3 regions of the Mycolicibacterium goodii genome follow, and region 1 is predicted to be linked to each of the others. Evidence: riboswitches for the same ligand, from Rfam matches in the RefSeq annotation. Region 1 holds a riboswitch; each other region holds the start of a gene.

What was found. A riboswitch is a leader RNA that binds a small molecule or an ion and turns the genes downstream of it on or off. The one in region 1 is predicted to bind cobalamin.
Region 2: it holds a riboswitch for cobalamin, as region 1 does, so the genes downstream of both, AFA91_RS10295 (CbtB domain-containing protein) here and AFA91_RS34180 (FadR/GntR family transcriptional regulator) in region 1, are expected to answer to the same signal.
Region 3: it holds a riboswitch for cobalamin, as region 1 does, so the genes downstream of both, metE (5-methyltetrahydropteroyltriglutamate--homocysteine S-methyltransferase) here and AFA91_RS34180 (FadR/GntR family transcriptional regulator) in region 1, are expected to answer to the same signal.

Annotation. Positions count from the first base shown of each region.
Region 1 is NZ_CP012150.1:4,322,847-4,326,115, reverse strand. Features, by position in the region: gene ilvC (ketol-acid reductoisomerase) at 1-476, shown strand, start outside; gene AFA91_RS34180 (FadR/GntR family transcriptional regulator) at 909-1,625, opposite strand; adenosylcobalamin (AdoCbl) riboswitch at 1,627-1,770, opposite strand; gene AFA91_RS20190 (energy-coupling factor ABC transporter ATP-binding protein) at 1,831-2,685, opposite strand; gene cbiQ (cobalt ECF transporter T component CbiQ) at 2,682-3,269, opposite strand, start outside.
Region 2 is NZ_CP012150.1:2,220,007-2,223,275, forward strand. Features, by position in the region: gene clpC1 (ATP-dependent protease ATP-binding subunit ClpC) at 1-1,424, shown strand, start outside; adenosylcobalamin (AdoCbl) riboswitch at 1,495-1,618, shown strand; gene AFA91_RS10295 (CbtB domain-containing protein) at 1,623-1,847, shown strand; gene AFA91_RS10300 (CbtA family protein) at 1,872-2,669, shown strand; gene AFA91_RS10305 (histidine phosphatase family protein) at 2,666-3,259, shown strand; gene AFA91_RS10310 (serine hydrolase) at 3,256-3,269, opposite strand, start outside.
Region 3 is NZ_CP012150.1:1,965,215-1,968,483, forward strand. Features, by position in the region: gene metE (5-methyltetrahydropteroyltriglutamate--homocysteine S-methyltransferase) at 1-1,226, opposite strand, end outside; cobalamin riboswitch at 1,370-1,544, opposite strand; gene AFA91_RS09155 (GntR family transcriptional regulator) at 1,613-2,281, opposite strand; gene AFA91_RS09160 (LLM class flavin-dependent oxidoreductase) at 2,359-3,269, shown strand, end outside.

The DNA.
Region 1 (3,269 bases):
CCGAGGAGACGGAAACCGACCTGTTCGGCGAACAGTCGGTCCTGTGCGGTGCCACTTCGCAACTGGTTATGTACGGCTTCGAAACCCTGGTTGAAGCCGGATATCAACCGGAGGTTGCGTACTTCGAATGTCTGCACGAACTCAAGCTGATCGTCGACCTCATGTACGAAGGCGGCATCGCCAAGCAGCGTTGGTCCTGCTCGGACACGGCCGAATTCGGCGACTATGTGTCCGGGCCTCGGGTCATCACACCCGAGGTGAAGAAGCATATGAAGGCGGTGCTCGATGACATCGTCGACGGTACCTTCGCCAAGCGTTTCATCGAGGACCAGGACAGGGGAGCACCGGAATTCAACTCGCTGCGCTCGGAGGGTGAGAAACACCCGATCGAGGAGACCGGTCGGCAACTGCGCCAACTGATGGGTTGGATCCAGCAGCGCGACAACGATTATCAGGGGACCGCTGCGCGAGGTTAGCCATGCGACAGATGCGGCGGGATCCGGGCAACGGGGCGCCGACCGGAACCTTGACCGAGGGGATGAAGCTGGTTATTGCAACCGAGCGCCCCTGGGTCGGCGAACTCTACTGCGTACGGGGTCGAATCCCCAGACTGCGGTTCAGCTCAGTCGAGACGTTCTGCACTGCGTTTCTGCAGGCCACTGGATGGGAGCTGACATCGGCGCCTCGTTCGGCCAGTTCTCCTGCAGTCAGCGCAGAGGCGACCTCCGGACTCCGCCCCACGCAGAAGTTCATCGTCTCAGCGACAGGTGCGTGGACGGGCGAAATCTACCGAACTCGGCGGGGCCTGAGGCATTTCGGGTTCACGTCGTTTGAAGGATTCGTACACGCGGTGTTGTCAATCACGGGTTGGCGATTGACCGTGACCTGTCCAGCGGGGACACCGGAAGCTATCCAGCCCAGCGCAACTCGCCGATCTGTCGAGAGGTGTTCAGGGGTCGCCCGCGTGTAGCGATCACCGAGGCCGCCTCATCGCCGTCTCCGGAGGCGATGGCCTCGACCAGTGCCGCCATCTCCTCAACGGGAGTCGACCGGTCACTTCCAACCTGTCGTCCAAGTTCGACGAAAATAGAAGCAGCCAGGGCGTTTCCGGACACCGATCCGATCAAACTCAGCAGCTGGCGGTCCAGGGCTGCACGTTCGGGTGGCTCAGTTGTAGCCTCCGCATGCGCAACCAATGTGCGCATCAGGTCGACCTCGTCGCGGGTTGCCTTGACCGCAGCTGCGCTTGCGGCAGACTGCTCGAAAGCCTTACGGACCTCGGCAATGTCTTCAGCGGAAAACGACCCATGAGGAAGATGCAGTCGAAGCACCATGGAGATTCCGACAGTTCCATGGCGAACGAGTACCGATCCCGCGGCGGGTCCCGAACCGGTACCGGTTTCCAAGACCCCGATCGCCTCGAGAATCCGCAGCGCTTCGCGTACCGCTCCCCTGCTGACACCCAGCGAATCAGCCAGGAGCCGCTCGGGGGGCAGACGGTCGCCCGCCGTGAGTTCGCCGCCTTTGATCCGGCGCTCGATCTCGGCGATCACCCGCTCATGAGTGCGTATGCGTGGCAGCGGATTCCACTGCTGTGGGGGTAATTGCGCATCGGCGGTCGCCATGAGTCCTCCTGCAGGGATTCCGCGTCCCTGATATGCGGATGGGATGCGGGCCTTCAGGTCTGACTTCACTCCTACAGGAGTGACACAGTAGCGCGACTGTGCTGGAATCTCACCAGCTTCCTCGGGCTCGCAGGTTCATCGTAACCGATGAGGGCACCAAGGGCCAGTTTGTCCGCAGTTTGATACGCCGCCAGGCGTTTTTGGGCTACGCAGTGAAAGCAGGGTTTGTCGCTGCCCGTTTGAGCGCATCTCGCAACCCAGCCGTGGAGGTCGGGCGACTGGTTGGGGGCAGCACGCCGTCCCGGATCAGGTCACTGGTCAGCGAGAGAAGCCATGGTGTTTGCAACCGTGCCGCCGCAACAAGATTCGCGTCGTCCAGGATGCTCAGTGGTGTTCCTTGTCGAATCACGCCGTCGTGCATCACTGCAACGAAATCTGCCCATTGGAGGGCAAGCGCGGTGTCGTGTGTCGACAGGGCGACGGTGGTGCCGGCCTTCTCCAGGATCTCCAAGGTCGAAAAAAGCTCGTCGACTCCTGCCGGGTCGACGCCGGCCGTCGGTTCGTCGAACAGCAGTACGCACGGACGCATCGCGATCGCGCCGGCGATCGCGACACGTTTGCGCTCGCCGAAGGAAAGTTGATGGATCGGACGATGGCGCAAATCATCGAGTGACAACAAGTTCAGTGCCGAATCCACCCGGGACCGAATCTCGGCCGCGGACAGACCCAAATTCATCGGACCGTAGGCGACGTCGTCGGCAACATCGGCAGAGAACAACTGATCGTCCGGGTTCTGGAACACCAGCTGAACGGTTTGACGGTGCGCTCGAAGTGCGCGCCGCGACCAGTCCATCGTCGTGCCGTCGACAGAGATTTCACCCGCTGTCGGCTTCAAGGTGCCTGCGAGGCACTGCAACAGTGTGCTCTTACCTGACCCGTTCGCCCCCAGCAGCGCAACCCGAGAACCTGGCCGCACATCGACGTCGGCTCCGGTGAGGACTTCGGCGCCGGGGGTGTAGGAGAAACGCAGTCCCCGTCCGGTGAGGTGGCGGTGGCTCATCGCACCACCACATGGGACGCAAGCGACAAGGCGATCACCATTGTGTTTGTCAATGTAGCTCCGAAAATGAATCGCGTTGACACAGGGCGCTTATCGGGCTTGGCAGACGTTGCGCCGACCTCCCGGCCGGACAGTCCGCGTTCGAGCGCGTATGCCCGTTGCCAGGCACGCGTGAGCACAGCGGCGATCAGCAATCCGGCTGACCTGAGCGAGCGCCGGGCGTTGGAGTATCCGAGTCGCCCGGTCTGTGATCTGCGCACGACTGTCAGGGATTCCAGCAGTAGAAACACCATCCGGTACATGACGGTGATGACATCAACACACGCGGCAGGCAGGCCGACCCGTCGCAGGGCATTCGTGAGGTCGCTCATCGGTGTTGTCGAGGCGAACAACAGCATCGCCGCGGTCGCGGCAAATGAGCGTGCCACCGTGGCGCCGGCGGCAAGCAGCGCAGACCCGCTCGTTGTCAGCGGCGGCCAGGACGAGTTCGGGGTGAATGCCGTGGACAGCCCGGCCACCAGGATGAAAAGCCCTGGCACCCGCAGCATCCTCTGGAGATGGAGGATCGGCACGCCGGCGTGGCG
Region 2 (3,269 bases), 2.1 Mb from region 1:
TCACCGACTCCGCGATGGTCGCGGCGGCCACCCTGGCCGACCGTTACATCAACGACCGGTTCCTGCCGGACAAGGCGATCGACCTGATCGACGAGGCAGGCGCGCGGATGCGCATCCGCCGCATGACCGCTCCGCCAGACCTGCGCGAGTTCGACGAGAAGATCGCCGACGCGCGCCGGGAGAAGGAGTCCGCGATCGATGCGCAGGACTTCGAGAAGGCCGCGGCGCTGCGCGACAAGGAGAAGCAACTCGTCGCCCAGCGTGCCGAGCGCGAGAAGCAGTGGCGCTCCGGGGACCTCGACGTGGTCGCCGAGGTCGACGACGAGCAGATCGCCGAGGTGCTGGGCAACTGGACCGGCATCCCCGTGTTCAAGCTGACCGAGGAGGAGACGACTCGGCTGCTGCGCATGGAGGAGGAGCTGCACAAGCGGATCATCGGCCAGGAGGACGCCGTCAAGGCCGTCAGCAAGGCGATCCGCCGCACCCGCGCCGGCCTGAAGGATCCGAAGCGTCCGTCCGGTTCGTTCATCTTCGCCGGCCCGTCCGGTGTCGGTAAGACCGAGCTGTCCAAGGCGCTGGCGAACTTCCTGTTCGGCGACGACGACGCGCTCATCCAGATCGACATGGGCGAGTTCCACGACCGCTTCACCGCCTCGCGGCTGTTCGGTGCCCCTCCGGGCTACGTCGGCTACGAGGAGGGCGGCCAGCTCACCGAGAAGGTGCGCCGCAAGCCGTTCTCGGTCGTTCTCTTCGATGAGATCGAGAAGGCCCACCAGGAGATCTACAACAGCCTCCTGCAGGTCCTCGAGGACGGCCGCCTCACCGACGGCCAGGGCCGCACGGTCGACTTCAAGAACACCGTGCTGATCTTCACTTCGAACCTCGGTACGAGCGACATCAGCAAGGCGGTCGGCCTCGGCTTCAGCCAGGGTGGTGGTGAGAACAACTACGAGCGGATGAAGCAGAAGGTCAACGACGAGCTCAAGAAGCACTTCCGCCCGGAGTTCCTCAACCGCATCGATGACATCATCGTGTTCCATCAGCTGACGCAGGACGAGATCATCAAGATGGTCGACCTGATGATCGGCCGGGTCGGCAACCAGCTGCGGGCCAAGGACATGACGATGGAGCTGACGCCGAAGGCGAAAGCGCTGCTGGCCAAGCGCGGATTCGATCCGGTGCTGGGCGCCCGCCCGCTGCGCCGCACGATCCAGCGCGAGATCGAGGACCAGCTCTCCGAGAAGATCCTGTTCGAGGAGATCGGCCCCGGCCAGCTGGTGACCGTCGACGTCGAAGGCTGGGACGGCGAAGGCCAGGGCGAGGACGCCAAGTTCACCTTCACGGGTGGGCCGAAGCGCGCCGAGCCCGAGCCTGATCTGGCCGGTGCCGGTGCCTCCGGCGCCACCGCCTCCGGCACCGAGTGATCGACAATCGGTAAACAGCGAGTTGCAGAAGACCCCCGGCATTGCCCGGGGGTCTTTTGTGTGGCTTAGGATGCTGCTGTAATCGACAGACGCCGGAATCTGGTGAGAATCCAGAACGGTCGCGCCACTGTGAAAGTCAGACCCTGCGTTTGTCACTCCTTCGAACTGGGACGCGGAATCCCAGAAAGGATCTCCTCAATGACCTCTCCGACGACCTCTCCGACTCACCACAGCGTCGCCCCGGCACTCGACCTCTCGGCCACCAAGGCCGCGCTGTGGCTGTCCCTCACGGCCGTCCTGGCCCTGGTTGTGCTGTACTTCGTCGGCCTCGATCAGGGCGCGACTTCGGTGTTCGGCAACAACACCTACGTGCACGAGTTCGTGCACGACGCCAGGCACCTGCTCGGCTTCCCATGCCACTGAGCACCTAGCAGGGGCCAATCGAATATGGAAAAGCACATCATCGGGCGCGGTCTTCTGGCCGGCGCCCTAGGTGGCCTGCTCGCGTTCGTCTTCGCGCGGATCTTCGTCGAACCCGTCATCGCCCGCGCCATCGCGTTCGAGGACGGCGTCAGCGAGGCGCACGCGCATGACCACGGCGCGGGCGGCGGCCACGACCACGGGGTGGAACTGTTCAGCCGCGGTGTCCAGGCCAACATCGGGCTGGGTTTCGGCGTCATCGCGTTCGCCGTCGCGATGGGGGCGCTGTTCGCGGTGGCCTACTGCGTGGCGTACGGCCGCGTGGGGGCGCTCTCGCCCAGGATGCTCTCGGTGCTGCTGGCCGGCGGGATGTTCCTGTCGCTGTATGTGGTGCCGTCGCTGAAGTACCCGCCCAACCCGCCTGCGGTCAGCCTCGACGAGACGATCCAGCAGCGCACGCTGCTGTATCTGCTGCTGGTCGTGTTGAGCGCGGCGCTGCTGGTGGCGGCGGTGTATCTCGGCCGCCAACTGGTCGGGAAGTTCGGCACGTGGAACGCCACGCTGCTGGGCGCAGGCGGCTACATCGTCGCGATGGCGGTTTTGATGCTGGTGCTGCCGACGATCGACGAGACACCGGGGCCGCTGGAGGACCACGGGCACATCGTCTTCGGTGGGTTCCCGGCGGACGACCTGTACGAGTTCCGGTTGTACGCATTCCTGACGCAGTTGGTGATGTGGGCGACGATCGGGCTGGTGTTCGCACCGCTGGCGGCCCGGCTGCTCGGTGAACGTCCGCGCCGTCAGCAGGCCGGCCTTTCGGCGTGAGTGAGGTCGTCCGGCTGTCACTGGTCTCGCATGCGATGACCGACGCGTTGGCAGCCGGACGATTTCCCGCCGACGAGCCACTCAACGAGCTGGGTCACCGCCAGACCGGCACCGTGGACATCAGTGCCTCCGGCACCGGGCAGATTGGCGCCTCCGGCACCGGGCAGATTGGCGCCTCCGGCACCGTGCTCTGCGGCCCCGAGAAGCGGACCGTACAGACCGCCGAACTGCTCGGCCTGTCGGCCGAGGTGCGCCCCGAGCTGGCCGACCTGGACTGCGGCGGCTGGCGCGGCAAGCCGCTCGGCGCCGTCGAACCCGCGGATCTCGCGGTCTGGCTCACCGAACCCACCCGCGCGCCGCACGGCGGCGAATCGATCGTCGAACTCATCGAGCGGGTACGACGCTGGATGCAGACGGTGTCGACGCGGCGCGGCAGGCTGGTCGCGGTGACGCATCCGGCCGTGATCCGCGCGGCGGTCCTGGTGGCGCTCGACGCGCCGCCGAAGTCCTTCTGGCGGATCGACATCGCCCCGGTCAGCCGCACCGTGCTGCACCACCGGGCCGGCGCCTGGACCCTGCGCAGCGGTTAGCCCACGGGCG
Region 3 (3,269 bases), 2.4 Mb from region 1:
GCAAGGATCGACGAGAGCCGTTCCCGCACGTGATCGTTGTTGAGTCGCGGGTCGGACTTGCGTGCGGCGATCGCTTCGTTGGATGCGGCGATCTCACCGGCGATGGCTTCGCGTCCCTGCGTGAGGCCGCGCGCCAGCGCGACGACCTCGGTGACCTTCTCGAACCCGAAGGCCAGCCAGCTGCGCAGCGCAGGGTCGAGCTCCGACTCGGCGTCGAGGGTGTAGGGCACATGCAGTGTCGAGCACGACGTGGAGACGGCGAGGTTGCCGACGGACCCCAGTAGTGACGCCAATGTCCCCAACGCCGACTGCAGGTCGGTGCGCCAGATGTTGCGGCCGTCCACGACGCCGGCGACGACGGTCTTGGTCGTGAGTTCCGGTACGGCGGCTACCGCAGCGGCTGTCCCGGCCACCAGGTCGACGCCGATCGCCTCGACCGGCGTGCGGGCCAGTGTCGGCAGCGCGTCGGTGAGCTCACCGAAGTAGCTCGCGACGAACAGAGCGGGCCGCTTCGCCAGCCCGCCGAGGACCTTGTAGGTCTGCCCGGCCAGCTCGGCCGCGTTGTCGAGGATGTCGGTAACCAGCACGGGCTCGTCGATCTGCACCCACTGCACGCCCTCGTCGGCGAGCAGCCCCAACAGTTCGCCGTACACGCCCACCAGCTCGCCGAGTCGGGAGATCGGGGCAACGGCCCCGCCGACGGCCTTACTCAGCGCCAGGAATGTGATGGGTCCGACCAGGACCGGGCGTGCTGAAATACCGAGTGCCCGTGCCTCTCTCAGCTCTTCGATGACTTTGGCGGGGTTGAGGGCGAAGCTGGTGTCTGGACTGAGTTCGGGGACGATGTAGTGGTAGTTGGTGTCAAACCACTTGGTCATCTCCAGTGGAGCGATGTCGGTGCCGTCGTAGGTGCCGCCTCGCGCGGCGGCGAAGTAGCGGTCCAGATCGTCGGCCACTCCGGATACGCGGGGAGGTAAAGCGCCGACCAGGACCGCGGTGTCGAGCACGTGGTCGTAATAGGAGAAGGTGTTCACCGGAACGGAATCCAGCCCGGCGGCGGTCAGCGATTCCCAGGTGTCGCGGCGGATCTTGGCCGCGACCGACTCCAGTCCGCTGCGGTCGAGGTTGCCGGCCCAGTACTTCTCCACGGCCCGTTTCAATTCGCGGTGGGGACCGATGCGGGGAGAGCCGAGAATTGTGGCGGTGAAGGGTGTTGTTGCGCTCATGAGACGTCCTGTTTGATGCGAGGGAAGGCCATCGCCGGTAGACGTCGAACCGAAGGCGGCTGACCACGACAGGTCGACCGATTCGGCCAATGCCCATTCCACGAGGCGATGAACCACCGGGCGCGGCGCACCCGGTACGGCTGGCAGGTCTTCGGACTCACAGGCGCGTGCGCTGACGCACACCTACTGGCCGTCGCTTCCCAGCCCCGAGGCGGGGCCAGTGCTGATGACGGCGGTCGTTCCTGCATACCGCTGCGGGACAGTCCCGGATTCTCACCGGGTTCCCTCTCGTTCCGCACCTGTGACAGCACACGGAACTCGATGGCCGGTACGGGCGTTCGTCGAGCACCTGTAGCGGACAAACCAGCTGCGGCTGCAGCGTACCTCTACCGGGCTGTCGGCAGCGACCCTGACCGATCGTCGTTTCGGCGGTCCAGCCACTCGGCCAGGGATCGGCCAGCCTCCAGCACATGGCGCTCGGCGATCGCGCGGGCCCGGACGGGATCGCGTTTCTCCAGCGCGTCGATCAGCTCTTCGTGCTCGGACAGCGAGTGCTTCTCGTGCTCGGGGAACAGGACCAGGAAGTTGGTGGGGACCACGCGTGCCGCCTGCTTGATCGCAGCGAGCAGCCTTGGGGAGTGGGCGGCGCGGTGAAGGGCTTGGTGGAAACGCCAGTTCGCTTCACCGATGGCGTCGTCGCCGCAGTGTTCGGCGACGCCGGCGGCCAATGCCCGCAGCTGGTCGAGTTCGTCGTCGGTGACCCGCTCGGCGGCCCAGGCCGCCGCCTGCCCGGTGAGGACTCCGAGGATTGTGAAGCTGTCGAGGACGTCGGCCGAGCTGATGCCGATTACCGTGATGCCACTGCGCGGGGCCACGCGTACCAGGCCCTCGAACGACAGCTCGAGCAACGCCTCGCGCACCGGCGTTCGACTGGTGGCGAACTCGGCGGTGATCGCGTCGAGGTCGATCCGCGTTCCGGCAGGTAGCGCGCCGGTGAGGATGCGGTTGCGGAGCTCTCGGGCAGCGCGTTCGCGCACCGTTCCGCCGATGTCCATGCCGACCACCCGACGATCCTAGCAAGCGCCACATCTAGTGTTTGAAATCTGATATATCAGGTGTTAGATTGCAGTCTATGGGTCAGCGTCGCACCGACAAGATGTCTCTGGTTGCTTTCATGCAGGCGGGAAGCACCTCCGTGTATGCCGGATCGTGGCGGCACCCCGCCACCGAACACGGCTATCTCGACGCGGCGTACTACGCCAAAGTCGGGCGGCAGCTGGAGGAAGGCTGCTTCGATCTGATGTTCTTCGACGACCGACTTGCGATGCCCGGCATCTACGGCGGTTCGGTCGCCGAAGCGGTCCGATACGGCGCGCGCCCGGTCAAACTCGACCTCAGCGTCATCCTCGGCGTACTCGCCCAAGCGACATCGCACATCGGCCTCGGCGCCACGTATTCGACGACGTACTACCAGCCGTTCCACGTCGCGCGGACGTTCGCCAGCCTGGATCACCTGTCGCGCGGACGGGCCGCATGGAATGTGGTGACCTCCGTCAACGACAGCGAGGCCCAGAATTTCGGCGTCGATGCCCATCTGGGCCACGACGAACGCTATGACCGCGCAGACGAGTTCCTCGACGTGGTCACCGGACTGTGGGACACCTGGGACGACGACGCCATCCGGCACGACCGGGCCGGTGGCATGTATGCCGACCCCGACAAGGTGCACGAACTCCGGCACCAGGGCAAATACTTCTCGGCTCGCGGACCGCTGACGGTACCCCGGACCCCGCAGGGCCGGCCGGTCATCCTGCAGGCCGGGTCCTCGGGACGGGGACGCGACTTCGCCTCCCGCTGGGCGGAATTGATCTTCACCGGGGATCCCGGCCTGGCGATCGCACGAGAGCACTACGCCGACCAGAAGGCTCGTATCGCCGAAGCTGGACGCAACCCGTCGGCCGTGCGCATCTGCCCGATGGCCTATGCCGTGGTCGGCGAGAGCGAGTCGCACGCCAAGGAACGTGAGGCGATGTTCCTCCATGA